4 regions of the Ornithinimicrobium carbonis genome follow, and region 1 is predicted to be linked to each of the others. Evidence: predicted binding sites of a transcription regulator. Region 1 holds the regulator's gene; each other region holds the start of a gene.
What was found. Region 1 encodes LexA, which represses DNA repair genes until DNA is damaged. Its sites were predicted from a motif close to TCGAACANNTGTTCGA; they were not measured.

Region 1 (4,447 bases):
CGACCGACAGTTCCTCGTCTCCCAGGGTGTGGACCTCCTCGTGGAGACCGCCCGCCTGTGGGCCGACCTGGGCTTCTGGCAGGTCAACGGGGACAAGTCCTTCCACCTGCACGCGGTGACCGGGCCGGACGAGTACAACACCGTGGTCAACGACAACTTCTTCACCAACGCGATGGCGCGCCACAACCTGTGCGCGGCGGTGGAGGTGGTGCGCGACCTGGAGCGCAACGACCCCGACGAGCTGCGCCGGGCGAGTGCCCGGCTGGGCCTGCAGGAGGTCGAGGTGGTCGAGTGGGCCCGCGTCGCCGAGCAGATGCACATCCCCTTCGACGAGGACTTCGGCATCCACCCGCAGGACAGCCAGTTCCTCGACCGCGAGGTCTGGGACCTGGAGGGCACCCCCGCCGACCACGCCCCTCTGCTCCTGCACTACCACCCCCTGGTCATCTACCGCTTCCAGGTGCTCAAGCAGGCCGACGTCGTGCTGGCCCTCTACCTGCTGGGCGACCGCTTCAGCCAGGAGGAGAAGCGGGCCGACTTCGACTACTACGACCCGATCACGACCGGGGACTCCTCGCTGTCGGCCGTCGTGCAGTCGATCATCGCCGCGGAGGTGGGCTACCACGAGCTGGCGCTGCGGTACTTCTACGACGCGCTCTTCGTCGACCTCGCCGACCGGCACCGCAACGCCGCCGACGGCGTCCACGTGGCCTCCACCGGCGGGGTGTGGAGCACCCTCGTCGGCGGGTTCGGCGGCATGCGCGACCACCGGGGCCGGCTCACCTTCGACCCCCGCCTCCCCCAGGAGTGGACCGGCCTGACCTTCCGTATGCGGTGGCACGGCTCGCGCCTGCGGGTGCGGCTCACCCAGGACGCGCTGACCCTCTCCGTCGAGGTCGGCGATCCGGTGGAGGTCGAGGTGCGCGGCGAGACCGTGCGGGTCGGGACCGCCCCGGTGGAGGTGCCGGTGGACGGCCAGGGACCACGGATCGAGGGTGGGCCTGCCCCGCACCAGGGTGGTGAGTCACCCAGCCGACGCGCTCCCGAGCCGGACACCGGCCAGGAGCCCGGGCCGACCACCGACCAGGGTCTGGAGCACTCCCCCGGCGTGGTGCCGCACAGCTGGTCCCACGAGCTCGACGACCCGACCGGGCCGATCCCGGTGCGTCGTCCGGACACGCGCTGACCCGGTGATCCGGGCCCGGTTCCCCTGCGCCGGAGGGTGGTCGGAGCGCCGTCCTGCGGGGGGTCCGAGCGCCCAGGCCGCGGCGTTCTGATTGGGCCGCCCGGTCCCGGTGTGGTCCGATAGAGGGTATGAGCGACCCGACATCGATGCCCTTCCAGGACGACGAGCGCCCGCAGGACAGGGAGTCGCTCTACGAGGGCGAGCGGCCGGCCGCCACCGACCAGGACCCCCTGGACCACGACCCGACGGCGCCCGCGTCGGACGAGGCCGGGCCCGGGGCGGGCCTGCTGCCCCCCGCCGAGACGCAGACCGACCTGCTGGCCGCACGGGTGGAGGGGCCCGACGACCACGAGGGGATGACGGCCCTGTGGCGCGAGACGATGGGCCTGGAGCACTGGTGGTTCATCGCCGTGGGCGAGGAGGGGCAGGAGTCGCCCGCCGCGGCCCAGATCGCCGGCCAGATGATGCTGCTGACCTTCACCAACGCCGAGCGGGCCCGGCACTTCGCGGTGCAGAACGGGATGATCGACGCCGATGAGGACCTGCGGGCGATCGCCCTGCCGCCGCCCGAGGTCGTCCAGTCCGACGACGCCTACGTCCAGGCGGGGATCGCGGGCCTGATGTTCGACCCGCACCTCACCGGCTACTTCATGCCCTCCGAGCAGCTCTCGGTCGTCTGGAACGCCATCCGCTCCAGCTCCTGACCAGCGCGGTCCTGCGCAACGGCCGGGCGGGCTCACGTCGGCAGCCCCAGCTCACGTCGGCAGCCTCAGCTCACGCCGACGGCCTCAGCGGCCGGGGATCACCAGCTCCTGGCCTGCGGCCACGCTGGTGGTGCTCAACCGGTTGGCCCGCTGGATGTCCACGATCGCCTGGCTCAGCGGGACCTCCGGCAGCTGCTCGGCCGCGATCTGGCTCAGGGTCATCCCCGGCTCGACGGTCACGGCCGAGCTCGCGCCCGCCGGGCCGATGGCGTTCAGCAGCGAGGCGAAGGCCAGGACCAGCACCAGGGCGGCCGTGGCGGTCAGCGTCAGGCGACCACGACGGGTCAGCCGCAGGGGGCTCGTGGCCGGGCGCCGCTCGTCGGCGCAGACCAGGCGCAGGTGGCCACCCGGGCGGGCGACCGTCCACGGTGCGACCGTCCCGGACAGGGGGTGCAGCTCGGCGGTGGCAGTGCTCATGGTGGTCCTCCTCGGGATCATCCTGCGACATGCGTTCGATAGGACGTCTGTCCTATTGATAGCACGCGCGTACGACTTTGTCGACACGCCGGTCGAACACATGTTTGCCCCGGGGCCGCTCGATCCGTACGCTGTGTGCATGTCAGGTACTCAAACACCGACCACTGACACACCCTCTGACCTGGCCTGACGGCCAGGCCCTGGCAGCCAGAGGGAGACGGGGACGGAAGGACGCATGGCCACGATCCACGAGATGCCCGACCGGGACGGCGGGGCGCAGCTGACCAACCGGCAGCGACGCGTCCTCGACGTGATCCGGGACTCCGTCGACGCCCGGGGCTACCCCCCGAGCCTGCGCGAGATCGGTGAGGCGGTCGGCCTGACCTCGCCCAGCTCCGTCGCCCACCAGCTGAAGATGCTCGAGCGCAAGGGTTTCCTGCGGCGCGACCCGCACCGCCCGCGCGCGATCGAGGTCGTCGTCCCCGGGAGCGAGAGCGGCTACCGCCGCACCCCTTCCGACGGTTCTGCCGACGCTCGCGGCCCGGTGGCGTCCGACGCCGGCGAGCGCCCCCTCGCCGGTACCTACGACGAGACCGGCATCGGTGACTCCCGTCCCGAGGCGTCCTACGTCCCGGTCGTGGGCCGGATCGCGGCCGGTGGTCCGATCCTGGCCGAGGAGGCCGTCGAGGACGTCTTCCCCCTGCCCCGCCAGATCGTGGGCGACGGAGAGCTGTTCCTGCTCAAGGTGGTCGGGGACTCGATGATCGACGCCGCGATCTGTGACGGGGACTGGGTGGTCGTGCGCCGTCAGCCGACGGCGGTCAACGGCGACATCGTCGCCGCGATGCTGGACAACGAGGCCACGGTCAAGACCTTCAAGCGGGGCAAGGACAAGGTCTGGCTCATGCCCCACAACCCGGCCTACGAGCCGATCGACGGCGACCACGCCGTCGTCCTGGGCAAGGTCACGGCGGTGCTGCGCCGCGTGTGACCCTCGGCGGGACACCTCCATCCACCGTGCCGCTGCCACTGCACGGGTCCCACCGCCACCCACGACGCCGCCCCCTCGACCGGGGCGGCGTCGTGCTGTCCGGGTCCTGTCGAGCTGCGCCGGGTCCCTGCCTCAGGTCGCGGGGGTCTCCCCCACCTCCGGCGCGTAGTAGTCGAACAGGTCCTGCTCGTCGTTCTCGCTGAGGTGGCCGCTGATGTCGATGTCCGGAGCGTCCTTGATCATGGCGCTGGGATAGGGGACACGGATCTGGCCGTCGACCAGCTCGGCCGTCGACAGGGGCACGAAGATCTTCCGGCCGCCGAACCACCCGGTGCGCACGGTGATCCAGGCCGCCTCCCCCGTGCCGTTGTCGACGTAGACCTGGCCGAGGGAGCCCACCTTCTCGCCGTCCTGGTCCACGACCTCGGCGTCGTACAGCGCCTCGAGCTGCTCCTGCGAGATGGTCACGTCAGCCTCCTCCGACCCGCCGTACCCGCCGGCGCGGATGCGCGACGGGTGCCCAGCACCATACCCAGCACCTGCTCCGCGGAGCCGCAGGCGGCCCCGGGACCCGCACCCTCAGGACCGCGGCGGCCTGCCCTCGTGGCGCCGCAGCCTCCCTGGCCGTCCGGGGCCGCTCGTGGGACCGCCGCGAGGCCCCTCGGGGCGGTCCTGCCCGCTGGGGTAGGCGACGTTCTCCGACGCACCGGTCACCGCCTGCTCCGGGGAGAGCTCGGCACCGTCGGCGTGGTCCTCCTCGACCGGCTCCTCGCCGACGGACCGCCCCGACCCGGTCCCCGCGAGGCCGACCGGCCGGGGTCCGTCCGGACCTGCGGTGGACGCCTCGGGCGCGACGGTGCCGTCGCCCAGCACGAGGCCGTAGTGACGGAACAACCGGTCCTGCTCCACCTCGTCCAGGTGGGCGTCGGCGTCGACCGTCGGCGCGTCCTTGATCTCCTGGCGGGTGTGCGCGACGCGGACCGTGTCGCCCTCGACCTGGGCACCGACGAGCGGGACGAGACTCTCCCGCGCACCGAACCACCCGGTGCGCACCGAGACCCACGCCGGCGCGCCGGTCTCGTCGTCCAG
Region 2 (4,447 bases), 2.1 Mb from region 1:
GCGGCGATGATCCACAACGATCGCGAGAGCATCGGCGACGAGCTGGGCGTCTGGAGCGTCGACGACGAGGACCAGCTGTCCTCCGCCGACACCCTTGACGGCGACGGGGATCCGCTGGACCGGGGCTACACCGCACCGGACCGCCTGCACGGGTCGTTGGCCTACGGAGTGACGGCGAGCGAGCAGCGGGGCGACGAGACGATCGACCAGCGCATCCGTCAGGAGGAGGCGGATCCCTGGTCGGCCTACGGCGCGCCGGACAACGAGTCCGGGCTGGACGGGACCGAGGAGGACATGCTCGGCGGCGACGACGTGGACGCGGTCCCCGCCGGCCGTGACGTCTACGGGGGCGACCACGGACGGATCGGCCGTCTCGTGGCTCCCGACGAGGGCCTGCACCCCGACCGCGAGGCGCGGCTGGTCGCCCGGGAGGGTCGCGCCACGAGCTGGGACTCCCCCGAGGAGTCGGCGATGCACTACACCGACGGGGAGGACGACGACCTCTCCGAGGAGGAATGGACCCCCGAGAGCGTCGTCGCCCGCGACGAGGAGGAGTAGGCGCACCCGGACGACGCCCGTGCCGGCGGGTCAGTCCCGGCGGTTCTCCGGCAGCTCGTCGAGCGCCTCCCGCACGACCTGGTAGGCCACGCCGGGACCGTAGCCCTTGCGGGCCAGGAACCCGGCCAGCCGGCGCGTCTGCACGTCCCGCTCCAGCCCACGCATGGTGCGCAGGCGGCGGGCGACCAGGGCGCGGGCCTGCTCCTTCTCCCGCTCGGGGTCGATCTCTTCCAGCGCCGCGTCGGCCACCTCGTCCGGGACGCCCTTCTGCCGCAGCTCGTGGCGCAGGGCACCGGCGGCCAGGCCCTTGGTCTCCTGCTTGGACCGCACGTACATCTCCGCGTACGACTCGTCGTCGACGAGGCCGACCTCCGTCATCCGGTCCAGCACCCCTCGGGCGACGTCGGGCTCGCACCCCCTGTCGCGCAGCTTGTCCTCGAGCTGGCGGCGGGTGCGCGGGCCCATGGCCAGCTGGCGCAGGACGATGCGACGGGCGACGGCGTGGGGGTCGGGGTCGGAACGGCCCGGTCCCCCGGACCGTCCCGACGTCCCTGCTGCCCGACCCCGACCGTGTTCCCCGTCGACGGGGGTCCCGCCGTCCGCGAGGGCCGTCGACGAGGTCCGGCCGGGGCTGAGCCCGGAAGCGCTGGCGACGGACTCCGCCTCCGCCAGCGCCCGCCGCGCCGCAGACAACCGGTCTGCGTCGGTGCCCATCAGAAGTCGACCGAGACCTCACCGGTCACCGGGTCGACCCCGTCCGGCAGGTCCTCGGCGGTCTGCTTGGGCACCCCGATGCCGAGCTTGGCCTTGATCTTGCGGTCGATCTCCTCGGACAGGTCCGGGTTGTCCTTGAGGAACTGGCGGGCGTTCTCCTTGCCCTGCCCCATCTGGTCGCCCTCGTAGGTGTACCAGGCGCCGGACTTGCGCACGAAGCCGTGCTCGACGCCCACGTCGATGAGGCCGCCCTCCCGGGAGATGCCCTGCCCGTAGAGGATGTCGAACTCGGCCTGCTTGAACGGCGGCGACACCTTGTTCTTGACGATCTTGGCCCGGGTGCGGTTGCCGACCGCGTCGGTGCCGTCCTTGAGGGTCTCGATGCGGCGCACGTCGATGCGGACCGAGGCGTAGAACTTCAGCGCCTTGCCACCGGTGGTGGTCTCCGGCGAGCCGAACATGACCCCGATCTTCTCGCGCAGCTGGTTGATGAAGATCGCCGTGGTGCCGGTCGTGCTGATCGCGCCGGTGATCTTGCGCAGGGCCTGGGACATCAGCCGGGCCTGCAGACCCACGTGGCTGTCGCCCATCTCGCCCTCGATCTCGGCCCGCGGCACGAGCGCCGCGACCGAGTCGATGACGATGATGTCGATCGCCCCCGACCGGATCAGCATGTCGGCGATCTCCAGGGCCTGCTCGCCGGTGTCCGGCTGGCTCACCAGCAGGGCGTCCGTGTCCACGCCGAGGTTCTTCGCGTAGTCGGGGTCGAGCGCGTGCTCGGCGTCGATGAAGGCGGCGATCCCGCCGGCCTTCTGGGCGTTGGCCACGGCGTGCAGCGCGACCGTGGTCTTGCCGCTGGACTCCGGCCCGTAGATCTCCACCACGCGGCCGCGGGGCAGACCGCCCACGCCCAGGGCGACGTCGAGGGCGATGGACCCCGTCGGGATAACCCGGATGGGCGGACGGTCCTCGTCCCCCAGGCGCATCACCGACCCCTTGCCGTGCTGCTTCTCGATCTGCGCCATGACGGCGTCGAGAGCCCGCATCCTGTCGTTGCCGGCAGCGACCGGCGATGCCGTCTTCGTCGTGGCCTGGGCCATGTCCGTGCTCCTTCGTTGCTCGTGGTGGGCGCGCCTACCTTCGACCGACCTCCGGCCGCCGTCCCCTTGCAGGGCCTCGTCCCGTGTCCAGTCAGACGCTAGGTGCCGCCACCGACAGACCCGGCCTCCCACGGCATACCTGTGGGTGTCCGGTCCCGTCGGGGGGACCATGGGGACGAGCGTAGTCGAAAGTCTGTACGAACTGCTGAACCACCTCCCGGCGTGTTCCGGGACGACTCACCCGGCGCCGTCCGCGACACCCACCCGGCGCGGTCTGCCGATCTGTTCACTACACTGCGTCGTATGAGCGTCCGGTCCTCTGTGGCGCCCACCGCCCGGAAGCTGCCCGGGCCGGGGGCGGGTCACCGGGGAGGCCGACGGCGCCGACGGCCGGGCTGGGTCCCCAACCAGCACGGGGCCTGGGCGATGCTGTCGGCCCCCCTCCTCGTCGGCACGCTGGCCTCGGGACCCCGCTGGGCGCACCTGCTGCTGGCGGCCTTCTGGTTCGCCGGCTACCTCGCCTTCTTCGCGGCCACGCTCTGGCTGAAGTCCCGCCGACGGCCGCGCCACCTGGCTCCGGTACAGGTGTACGTCGCCCTGGCGACCGCCCTGGGCGCGGCCCTGCTCCTGGTCGAGCCGACGCTGGTGCGCTGGGCCCCGCTGTTCGTCGTCCCGCTCTCGGTCGGCATGGTCGCCTCGGCGACCCGGCACGAGCGGGCCCTGATCGCCGGACTGGCCACCGCGGCCGGGTCCTGCCTGATGACGCCGGTCGCCTACGACCTGGGTCCGGGCGAGCGGTGGACGGTGGCCTGGATCCTCACCGGCGTCCTGGCGGGCTACTTCACCGGCACCGTCTTCTACGTCAAGAGCGCGATCCGGCGACGGGGCAGCACCGTCTTCCTCCTGCTCTCGGTGGGCTACCACCTGCTCCTGGCGGTCCTCGCCCTCGCCCTGCTGCCCCACGGCGCGCGGCTGCCCCTGGGCGGTCTGGCCCTGGTCCTGGCGGTGCGGGCCGCCGCCGTGCCCCGCCTCGGGTGGAGCCCCGCACGGCTCGGGGTCGGCGAGATCGTCGCCACCCTCGCCGTGGTCGTCCTCGCGCTCACCACGCTCGTCTGACCCGACCCGACCCGACCCGACGTGACCGGACGCGCGCCGTCACCGCGCTCCCCGCTCCTTCCGCCGCGTCAACGACCCCCGTTCCTCTCCCCTACACTGGCTGCCAGTCCGGGACCTGCGACGCCGACGTCATCCCGTGCCACCCTGCCCCCTGCCCAGGAAGCACCATGGCTCTGCTCGTGATGAAGTTCGGCGGTTCGTCCGTCGCCGACGCCGAGGCGATGCGCCGCGTCGCCCGCCGCGTCGTGGCCGCCCACCGCGCGGGCGACCAGGTCGCCGTCGTCGTCTCCGCGATGGGGGACACGACCGACGAGCTCCTCGACCTGGCCGCCCAGATCGCCGACGGACCGCCGCCGGAGCGCGAGATGGACATGCTCCTGTCGGCGGGCGAGCGGATCTCGATGGCCCTGCTGGCGATGGCCATCCAGGACCTGGGCGTGCCCGCCCGCAGCTTCACCGGCGCCATGGCCGGGATGCGCACCGACACCGCGCACGGCCGTGCCCGACTGCTCGACGTCCAGCCCGCCCGGGTCCGCGGCACCCTGGAGGAGGGCGGCGTGGCCATCGTGGCCGGCTTCCAGGGCATCTCGACCGACGACGACATCACCACCCTGGGCCGCGGCGGGTCCGACACCACGGCGGTGGCGCTGGCGGCCGCCCTGGACGCCGACGTCTGCGAGATCTACACGGACGTGGACGGCCTCTACACCGCCGACCCGCGGATCGTCCCCAGCGCCCGGAGGGTGACCCGGCTGACCATCGAGGAGACCCTCGAGATGGCCGCCCACGGCGCCAAGATCCTGCACCTGCGGGCGGTGGAGTACGCCCGGCGCTTCCACGTCCCGCTCCACGTCCGCAGCAGCTTCTCCGACCAGGAGGGCACCTGGATCCTCGTCGGCCGACCCCTCACGGAGGACACCATGGAAGAACCGATCATCTCCGGCATCGCGCACGACCGC
Region 3 (4,447 bases), 3.5 Mb from region 1:
CGACGCCGCTCACGCCGAGCACCTGCGGCTCGGGCAGGTGGACCGAGCCGATGCCCAGGTCGGAACGGGCGTCCTGGGAGCACTCGCCCGCCAGGGCCAGGGTCTCCCGCAGCAGCGCGCCGGCGTCGGCACCGCCACCGGCGGCCTCGGCCAGGGACCGGGCCCGGGCGTGCATGGTCGCGGTGCTGGCGAGGTGACCGGCGGTGCTGACCCGGTCCAGGTGCCGCTCGTCGAGGGCGACCATCCGCCGGGCCGCGTCGAGGACGTCGACCACCCTGGCCTGCTCGGGGACGGCGTGCCGCACCGCCGCCGTCAGCACGGCGGGGACGCCGCACTCGAGGGCCAGCGCCCAGGTGCGCGCGGCGTGCCCGAGGCTGCCGGGGGTGCCCTCAGGACCGCCGTGGACGACGAGCTCGACCCGCAACGACCCCGGCGGCAGCAGCCGGCGCCACGCCTGCAGCCGTGCCCGGGCCAGGTCGCGGCGCCGGGCGAGCACGGCCCGCCCCACGTCGGAGTCGGGACCCAGGAGCACGACGACCGGGGAGACGCCCTCGACGGGCGAGGCAGCCCGTGCGAGGAGGTCGGTCCGGGTGCGCGGAACCCCCCGCTCCCCCGCCAGGTGGGTCTGGGTGACCAGCCGGCACAGCCGTCCCCACCCGGTGCCCGGCGCCAGTCCGGCCCGCTGCCCCCGGGCCAGGACGACGACCCGGGGCTGCTGGTCGTCCACGAGGCTGCCGCCCTTGGCCGGGGAGGAACGGCCCGGCGCCCCCAGCTCGATCCGGGCCGGGCCGGCACCACGGTCCTCCCCGGGCCGGGCGAGGACGCCCCCACCCGCACCGGTTCCGGCTCCCTGCCCGAGGGCCAGGTCGACCCCCAGCACCGGGGTCAGCCCCGCGGCCGAGCAGGCCCGGACGAACCGGACCGCGCCGTAGAGCCCGTCCCGGTCGGTCAGGGCGAGCGCCGGCTGGCCCAGCTCGACCGCCCGCTCCACCAGCGCGTCCGGGTGGGACGCGCCGTAGCGCATGGACGCGCTGGAGGCCACGTGCAGATGGACGAAGTCGTCGGGCGACGGTGAGAGCGAGGGCATCGGGATCAGGGGTCCTGTCAACGAAAGAGGGGGACGCCGGCCGGGGGCCGGCCGGTCGGGGCTCAGCTCGGCCGGTCGGGGCTCAGCTCGGCCGGCCGGGGCTCAGCTCGGCCGGACGGGGGTCAGCTCGGCCGACAGCGGCAGACCGCACGGCAGGTGCAGGCTGGCCCGGACCAGCTCCAGGAACCGCTCGCCGGAACGCACCAGGTCGTCCGCGTCCCGGGCGGTGACCACCGCGGCCCCCCGCTCCAGGGCCAGCCGACGACGGCCGGACTCGGCGAAGAAGGCCGCCCACTCGGTCAGCTCGGGTGCCACCGTGGGCAGCACCTCCCACACGCTGCGCGGCCTGGCGCGGCGGCTGGGGGCGCTGCGGGCCGCCAGCAGGGCCGCTCCGGCCCGCAGCGCGGCGAGGTGGGCCTGGGTGTAGCGCTCGGACGCGGTGCTGCTGTGGCATGCCTGCAGCAGCCCGCCGCGGGACCGGTCCAGCAGGTCCAGCACGGTGCCCGCCGGAGCGGTCGGTCCCTCGGGGGCGGGGGTGGCCCCCCGGGTGGTGGTGATGGTGGTGGTGGTCATCGCACTCTCCTCGTCTCGTCGTGCCGCTGGTCCTGCTGGTCCTGCTCGCCCTGCTCCGCCGCTGTCCTGCTGGTCCCGCTGTCCTGCTGGTCCGGCTGTCCTGCTCAGTCGCTGACGCGCTCCAGCCGCCACTGCTCGTCCTGCACCAGGTCGTAGACGCCCCGGCCGAGGGTCCGTCCGGCCGAGGCCTCCACCCGCCAGACCTGCTGCTCGAGCACCGTGCCGGACGACCCGCCCGGCGCCCCCTCGCCCGGCACCCCCTCCCCCTGCTGGCGCCACCACGGCACCCGCTGCGTCCACTGGGCGAGGACGCCGCGGACCACGTGGACCCGTCCCTGCCACAGGAACGTCGTCGGGACCTCCCCCCGGCCCGGGTCGCCCAGCGCACCCCGGCGCCACCCCGGTTCGAGCCGCACCCGGTGCTCGTCCGGGTCGCCGAGCCTGACCTCCACCAGATCCTGGTACCGCCTGCTCATCTGCACACCTCCGCCGTGTTCGAACCTGTGTTCGATACGGACAAATGTACGAGCACCGACCGACAACCTCAACCCCTCCGCCGCCGCCGGCAGGAGGATCCGCAGGTGGGAGGGCCAGAACTCGTCCGACCGCCGTGCCTCGAGACCTCGGACGCCGGGCAGGAGCGGCCCTGTGGACGAGAACCGCACCGGAACCGGCGCTGCGGGCAGGATGGGCACCGGTCCGGGCCACGGGCGGGGATGGCCCGGGCCGCACGCCCCGCACCGCGGGTTAGGCTCCTCGGGACGGACCCCGGTCCCCGAGCTGAGGAGATGCCCCGTGGCGCACGCCCACCCGCTGGACGGCGTCGACCTGAGGCACCGCGTGCAGCGCGCCCTGGACGACCACCTCGCGCACCAGCGGGAGGTGCTGACCGAGCTCGGTGCGCCGATGGGCCCGCTGGTGGACGCGGTGGCCGACCTGCTCGCGGGCGGCAAGCGCCTGCGGGCGGCCTTCCTCTACTGGGGCTGGCGCGCCGCCGGCCGGCCGGACGACGACGCGGTGGTCAGGGCCGCGAGCTCGATGGAGGTCTTCCAGGCCGCCGCCCTCCTGCACGACGACGTCATGGACAACAGCGACCGGCGGCGGGGACGCCCCACGGCCCACCGCGCCTTCGCCGAGCAGCACCGGACCCAGGCCTGGAACGGCGACCCCGAGCGGTTCGGGCACGCCGCCGCCATCCTCGCCGGGGACCTGTGCCTGAACTGGACCGACGAGCTGTTCGCCACCAGCGGCCTGCCGGCCGAGGCCCTGGCCCGGGCCCGTCCCGAGTTCGACCGGATGCGCACCCAGCTCATGGGCGGACAGTTCCTCGACATGCTCGAGGCCGTCGTCGGCTGGAACGACCTGGCGTATGCCGAACGCGTCGAGCGCTCCCGCACCGTCATCCGCTACAAGAGCGCCCGCTACTCGGTGCAGCAGCCGCTCCTCGTGGGCGCGCTCGCCGGGGACGCGGACCCCGCGCTGCTGGCCGCGCTCGCCGACTACGGCGCCCGGCTGGGCGAGGCCTTCCAGCTGCGGGACGACGTCCTGGGGGTCTTCGGCGACCCCGGGCACACCGGCAAGCCCGCGGGCGACGACCTGCGCGAGGGCAAGCACACCGTGCTGGTGGCTCACGCGCTCGAGCTCGCCGACGAGCCCGGGGCCGAGCTGCTGGCGGCCAGCCTGGGCGACCCCGACCTCGACGAGGCCACCGTGGAGGCCTGCCGCCAGGTGCTGCGCGACAGCGGGGCGCTGGCGCGCACCGAGTCGATGATCGAGGAGGCGGCCACCGCGTCCGCCCGCGCCCTGCAGGCCGTGCCGGACCTCGACCGGGAGGCTGCGCAGGCCCTGGTGGAGCTGGTCGCCATCTGCACCGACCGCCACCTCTGAGACCGGGCCGGCCGGTCGGCGCGCAGAACCGTCGGGGTGCGTCGACGACGGCGATCGGCTGGACGTCGGATCCCGTCGCGAGCTCGCCGCGCCTCCTCCTCGGTCAGCTCACAGCGCGTCCTCCTGGGCCCGCCGCCGGACCTCGGTCTTGGCCCCGGCGTGCAGGGAGGCGACCGGGCTGCCCCCGGGCAGGGTGTCGTCCGGACGGTGCAGCCACTCGACGATCTCCTCGTCGCTCATCCCCCCGTCTGCCAGGACGGTGATCGTCCCCCGCAGCGGAGGAAGAGGCCCGTCCTCGCCGAGGAAGCCGGCGGGGACCATGACCGCGTTGTTGGGCCCCCGCCGCAGGCCGATCAGCTCACGGTCCTGCAGCCAGCGCCGCACGGTGAGGAGGGGAGCGCCGGTCCGCTCCATGATCTCGGGGACGCTCAGCCAGCCGTCGCTCGGAATTACATCGATGCCATTTACCACATCTTCTAGTCAATCACATGGAGCGACACACCGGCAGAGTGGTGCGGCCGTCCAAACCCTAGTACTGTCCCTCGTGCCTCACCAGTTCCTGGACTTCCCCTGAGTCCCGGATCCCCCTTGGGGCACCGGTCGTCCCGTCCGTACTCTCCTGCCCCGGAGGTTCCTTCTGTGAGCCCGCTCTTCGCCGCCATGCCTCCTGCCGACCTGCCGAGCATGGCCTACGTCCCCACCTCCCTGCACACCTCCGAGCTGGTGACGGCGAAGTCCACCACCTACACGGTGCGCTCCGGTGACACGGTCTACGGCATCGCGGCCCGGCACGGGGTCAGCCCCGAGGCGGTCGTGCGGGCCAACGGGCTCAGCCAGGGCGGGCGGTGGATCCTGCCCGGGGCCACGCTGGTCATCCCCGGCAGCGGCAGCAGCAGCAGC
Region 4 (4,447 bases), 3.7 Mb from region 1:
GGAGCGCAGCTCGTGCTCGTCGACCCGTTCGACGAGCCGCCGCAGGAAGGGTGAGGCCTCACCGACGACCCGCTCGGCGTTCTCCGGCCGCGCGACCCACTCGCCCAGCCGCAGCATGACGCGGGCGTCCAGGATCTTCTCGCGCAGCACCTCGGGCGTGAGGAAGTTGTCGCTGACGAACTGCTCGAGACTGTCACCGAGCTCGTCCTTGCGCCGGCGGACCAGCGCGGTGTGCGGGATCGGCAGCCCCAGGGGGTGGCGGAACAGGGCGACGACCGCGAACCAGTCGGCGATCGCCCCCACCATCCCCGCCTCGGAGGCGGCGTTGACGTAACCCCAGAACCCGTCCCGCCCGTGCGTCAGCACCCAGATCACCGCCATGAGCACGAGCAGCCCGGTGGCAACCCCGCGCATGCGGCGCAACCCTGCACGGCGCTGCTCGTCGGTCACGGTCGTGCGGGTGACGGGGCTCGACGGAGTGCGTGGAGGCTCGGCCCGCTCGGTGGTCAGCGTCACTGCTCGTGTCCCCTTCGTGTCCGGTCGCTCGTGCGGTCCGGGGTGTGCGGTGGTGCCGGTGGATCAACCTGTGCGCAGGACCACCGTATTCCGTCGGGACGACAGACCCCGCGTCCCGCACCAGCGCCACCCGCCCACGGCATACGCGTGCGGCTCGTCCAACGGCACGCCCGTGGGCGGGCGACCACGGCATACGCGTGCGCGGCTCGTCCAACGGGATGCCCGTGCGCGCCCCGCCCCACGGCATACCCGCTCCTGTCCGGGGTGGTTGGATCGGAACATGTACTTCATCGTGGTCAAGTTCCCCGTCAAGCCCGAGCACGCGGACCGGTGGCCGGAGATCGTCCGGGAGTACACCGAGGCGACCCGCGCGGAGCCGGGCAACAAGTGGTTCGAGTGGTCCCGCAGCCTTGAGGATCCCCACGAGTTCGTGCTGGTGGAGGCGTTCGAGGACGACGGCGCCGGTCCGCACGTCCAGTCCGAGCACTTCGCCAAGGTGGGGCGCGAGTGGCCGCAGTACCTCACCGCCACGCCGAAGATCGTCTCCCGCCAGGTCGAGGGCGACGGGTGGGACGAGATGGGTGAGATCCGGGTCGAGTGACCCGTCGCGCGCCTCGTGGCTGGACAGGGCACGCTGGCCGCTGAATAGGGCACGCTGGCCCGTGAGCCTCGCCCACAACCCTGGCCCGAGCGGGTATCGACGATCGGAGGAGATCCCATGTGGCTGACCGGCTGGTCCGACCTGTACGCCGTTCTCGTCGTGGGCCTTGCCTGCTACCTGACGGTCGTAGTCCTCCTGCGCGCGACCGGCAAGAGGACCCTGACCAAGCTCAACGCGTTCGACTTCGTCGTCACCGTCTCGATCGGGTCGCTGCTGGCCACCGGGGTCCTGGATCCCTCGACCAGCTGGGCGTCCGTGGCCACGGGGATCCTGCTGCTGGTCGGCGCCCAGTGGGTGATGGCGAAGGTCACCTCGACCTGGCCGCGCAGCCGGTGGTTCGTCACGGCGGAACCGACCCTCGTGCTGCGGGACGGGAAGCTCCTGCAGGATGCCCTGCGACGCAGCCGGGTGGCGCCCTCGGAGGTGCTCCAGGCGGTGCGGACCAGCGGGTCGGGGTCGCTGGCATCGGTCGCGGCCGTGACGCTCGAGCCGGACGGATCGCTGAGCGTGATCACGACAGAGAGCCTGGGCGACGGGTCCGCCCTGGCCGACGTCCCGGGCCTGGCGGACGAGGCAGCGGACGTGCCGGGACTGCCGCAGCCGGACGACGGAAAGGCCTGACACCTTTTCTCCCGAGGCGTGGCGGGGAACGATTCGAAGAACTGATCCAGGTCGGCTCGAGGGCAGCGCCGGAAGGGGTGCGGGGTCGTGCCCGTGAGGTCGTCGGTGATGCGCGCCGGCAGCTCCGGGGAGGAGAGCCGAGGGTCCGTGCACGTGCGGTGCGAGTATGCGGAGCTGCGGAGCTGCCGAGATGTCGGCCCCCACATCCTCGGGGGCGCGACCCCGAGGATGCACAGGGTGGGTCTGGAGACGCGGGTATGTCGTACACGTGTCCTAACATGGGGTGCATCGAGAGGGCCTGGAGCGCAGCGACGGTCCGCACCTGGGGAGGGAGGTCGCGATGAGGGCACCGGTGCAGCCGGCTGGGCAGGAGAGGCCGGGCGACTCCCCGCTGGAAAAGGTCATGCTGGGCCTGCTCTGCTTCGTGCCCTCGGTGGCGCTGACCCGGGCCCGGGTCATGGTGGAGATGGATGGCCCCCGGACCGGTGGTGGCAGCACCATCCCCGCCCAGGCGGGACCGGACGCTGCCCGTGACGTGGACCCCCGGCCGGAGCTGCACGAACCGACCGGGGCCACCCCCTCGGCGGTCCCCGGACCGGGCACGCAAGAGACCCAGGACCACGCCGGGCCGCACGCCCAGGACGGCACCTCGGCGGGCATCCTGGAGGACCGCGGGCCGGAGGCCTCGGAGAGTGCCTTCCACTCCGTGCCGGTGAGTTCGGGTCCTGGTGAGCCGGTGGAGGTGCGGTTGCGGGCGGTGTTGTCCGAGATGGGTCTGGATGCGGGGTCGGTGGCGTTGCTGTCCTCGGCGGCCACGACCCTGGCCGCGGTCCGCACCGGCCGGTCGCTGGCGCAGATCGCCCCGTCGACCACGACCCGCGCCAGCCGCCCTACCGACGGGGCGGGCGCGACGGGCAGTCAGGAGCGGCGCCGCGCCGACGCCGACGGCCACGCTGACGGTGTTGTCCGTGGGCACGCAGCCGGTCCGGGCGAGGGCGGTGAGTGCGGGGTGGGTGTCCCGGACGCCGGTGCGGCCCGGCGGGCCGGGCAGGCGGTGCTGGACCGGATCGAGGATCTCCTGGACCTGGGCGCGCGCCTGGAAGGGGCGCTGGTGGTCGCGACCGGGCAGCTGGCCACGGCCAACGCCGCCCTGCTGCTGGCGGGAAAGGGCGCCACCGACCCGGCCGAGCTGTCCCCCACCGCCCGGGACCGGTGGGCCGCCCGGTCCCGCTCGGCCACCGCGCACGAACTGTCCGCAGCGTCCGGGTGGGGCATCGGCGAGGCCCGCGACCTGGTCGCCCTGGCCACCGCCCCACCCGCCATCACCGGCCCCGTCCTGGACGCGCTGGGGTCCGGGACCGTGCCGTGGCGGCTGGTGCGCCGCTGCTGGCGCACCGCCCACGGCGCCGGCCTGGACGTGGCCGACACCGCCCACCTGGCCCACGTCATGCTCGGCACCGACCCCGACCGGGTCGCCACCGAGCGCCTCACCCCCACCGGGACCGTGTCCACCCTGCCCTGGGGACACCGGGCCTACCACCACGCCCTGGACCGGGAGACCGCCAAGCTCACCCGCGGCGACGACACCTCCGCCCGGGCCGCCCGGGCAGGCGCCCGCGCCGCCCGCGACACCACCGCCCGCATCCAGGACGACGGCACCGCCACCGTGACCATCACCGCCACCCCCACCCAGGCCACCGCCCTCATCGACCGGCTGCACGCCGCCGCCCGCACCGCCCGCCGCGACGGCGACACCCGCACCCTGGCCCAGCTGCGCGCCGACACCGCCACCGCCCTGCTGCTGCACGGCACCCTGAACCTGCCCCAGGCGCCCACCGACCCCGACCAGGTCAGCGTGGAGCACATCACCGCCCTGGCCGCGATCCTGGAAGGCCTGCCCGCCGCCACCCTCAACGTCATCCTCCCCTGGCACCTCCTCCCCGGCACCACCACCAGCAGCGACAGCAGCACCGGCAGCGACAGCGGCAGCGGGCACGAGCACCCCCACCGGTGCACCACCAGCCCCTGCCCCGCCGCACCACCACCCCGACCCACGACCCCACCACCGGCGACGGCCACGCCGCCCGGGACCGCCCCACCCGGGGCGCACCCACCCGGCGATGGGCAGGAGATGCTGCTCGCGGTGGCCGAGGCGACCGGCACCACCCCCGCGTTCCTGCACGCCACCGACATCGCCGACCTGGCCCTGACCCCGGGCACCACCCTGCACCGGCTCGTGGTCGACCCCCTGGACGGGCGGTGCGTGGAACGCTCCACCACCGCCTACCAGCCCGATGCGCACATGCGCGCCCAGGCCATCGCCGCCGACGGGACCTGCCGCGCCCCCGGCTGCACCCGAGCGGCGATCTACGCCCAGCTGGACCACGTCCACGAGCACGCCACCGGCGGAGCGACCACCCTGTGCAACCTGGAATGCCTGTGCACCACCCACCACGACCTCAAGACCGCCCGCCACTGGCACGCCACCATCGACGCCCACCGCAACCTCACCTGGCAGACCCTGCTAGGACGCATCTACGCCACCCGGGTCCGCGACCACCGCGCCTACACCACCCTCCTGAACACCGCCATCGCCACCGTCCACCACGCCACCGCCCAGGCCACCACCACCGGCGCGGCCGGCGCGAA

Region 2: the regulator LexA is predicted to act here: its motif matches at 2,558-2,573, upstream of recA (recombinase RecA).
Region 3: the regulator LexA is predicted to act here: its motif matches at 2,156-2,171, upstream of ACWHYA_RS16150 (DUF6504 family protein).
Region 4: the regulator LexA is predicted to act here: its motif matches at 2,059-2,074, upstream of ACWHYA_RS16870 (HNH endonuclease signature motif containing protein).

Annotation. Positions count from the first base shown of each region.
Region 1 is NZ_OZ348993.1:27,651-32,097, forward strand. It holds gene ACWHYA_RS00095 (glycoside hydrolase family 65 protein) at 1-1,186, shown strand, start outside; gene ACWHYA_RS00100 (hypothetical protein) at 1,315-1,890, shown strand; gene ACWHYA_RS00105 (LysM peptidoglycan-binding domain-containing protein) at 1,975-2,367, opposite strand; gene lexA (transcriptional repressor LexA) at 2,603-3,358, shown strand; gene ACWHYA_RS00115 (PRC-barrel domain-containing protein) at 3,491-3,826, opposite strand; gene ACWHYA_RS00120 (PRC-barrel domain-containing protein) at 3,938-4,447, opposite strand, start outside.
Region 2 is NZ_OZ348993.1:2,170,090-2,174,536, reverse strand. It holds gene ACWHYA_RS09830 (DUF5709 domain-containing protein) at 7-558, shown strand; gene ACWHYA_RS09825 (regulatory protein RecX) at 589-1,272, opposite strand; gene recA (recombinase RecA) at 1,272-2,318, opposite strand; gene ACWHYA_RS09815 (YwiC-like family protein) at 2,676-3,488, shown strand; gene ACWHYA_RS09810 (aspartate kinase) at 3,656-4,447, shown strand, end outside.
Region 3 is NZ_OZ348993.1:3,523,724-3,528,170, forward strand. It holds gene ACWHYA_RS16140 (DNA polymerase III subunit alpha) at 1-1,087, opposite strand, end outside; gene ACWHYA_RS16145 (SAV_6107 family HEPN domain-containing protein) at 1,190-1,660, opposite strand; gene ACWHYA_RS16150 (DUF6504 family protein) at 1,765-2,136, opposite strand; gene ACWHYA_RS16155 (polyprenyl synthetase family protein) at 2,456-3,547, shown strand; gene ACWHYA_RS16160 (Rv2175c family DNA-binding protein) at 3,656-4,018, opposite strand; gene ACWHYA_RS16165 (lytic transglycosylase domain-containing protein) at 4,187-4,447, shown strand, end outside.
Region 4 is NZ_OZ348993.1:3,685,219-3,689,665, forward strand. It holds gene ACWHYA_RS16855 (DUF445 domain-containing protein) at 1-414, opposite strand, end outside; gene ACWHYA_RS16860 (putative quinol monooxygenase) at 797-1,117, shown strand; gene ACWHYA_RS16865 (DUF421 domain-containing protein) at 1,235-1,798, shown strand; gene ACWHYA_RS16870 (HNH endonuclease signature motif containing protein) at 2,139-4,447, shown strand, end outside.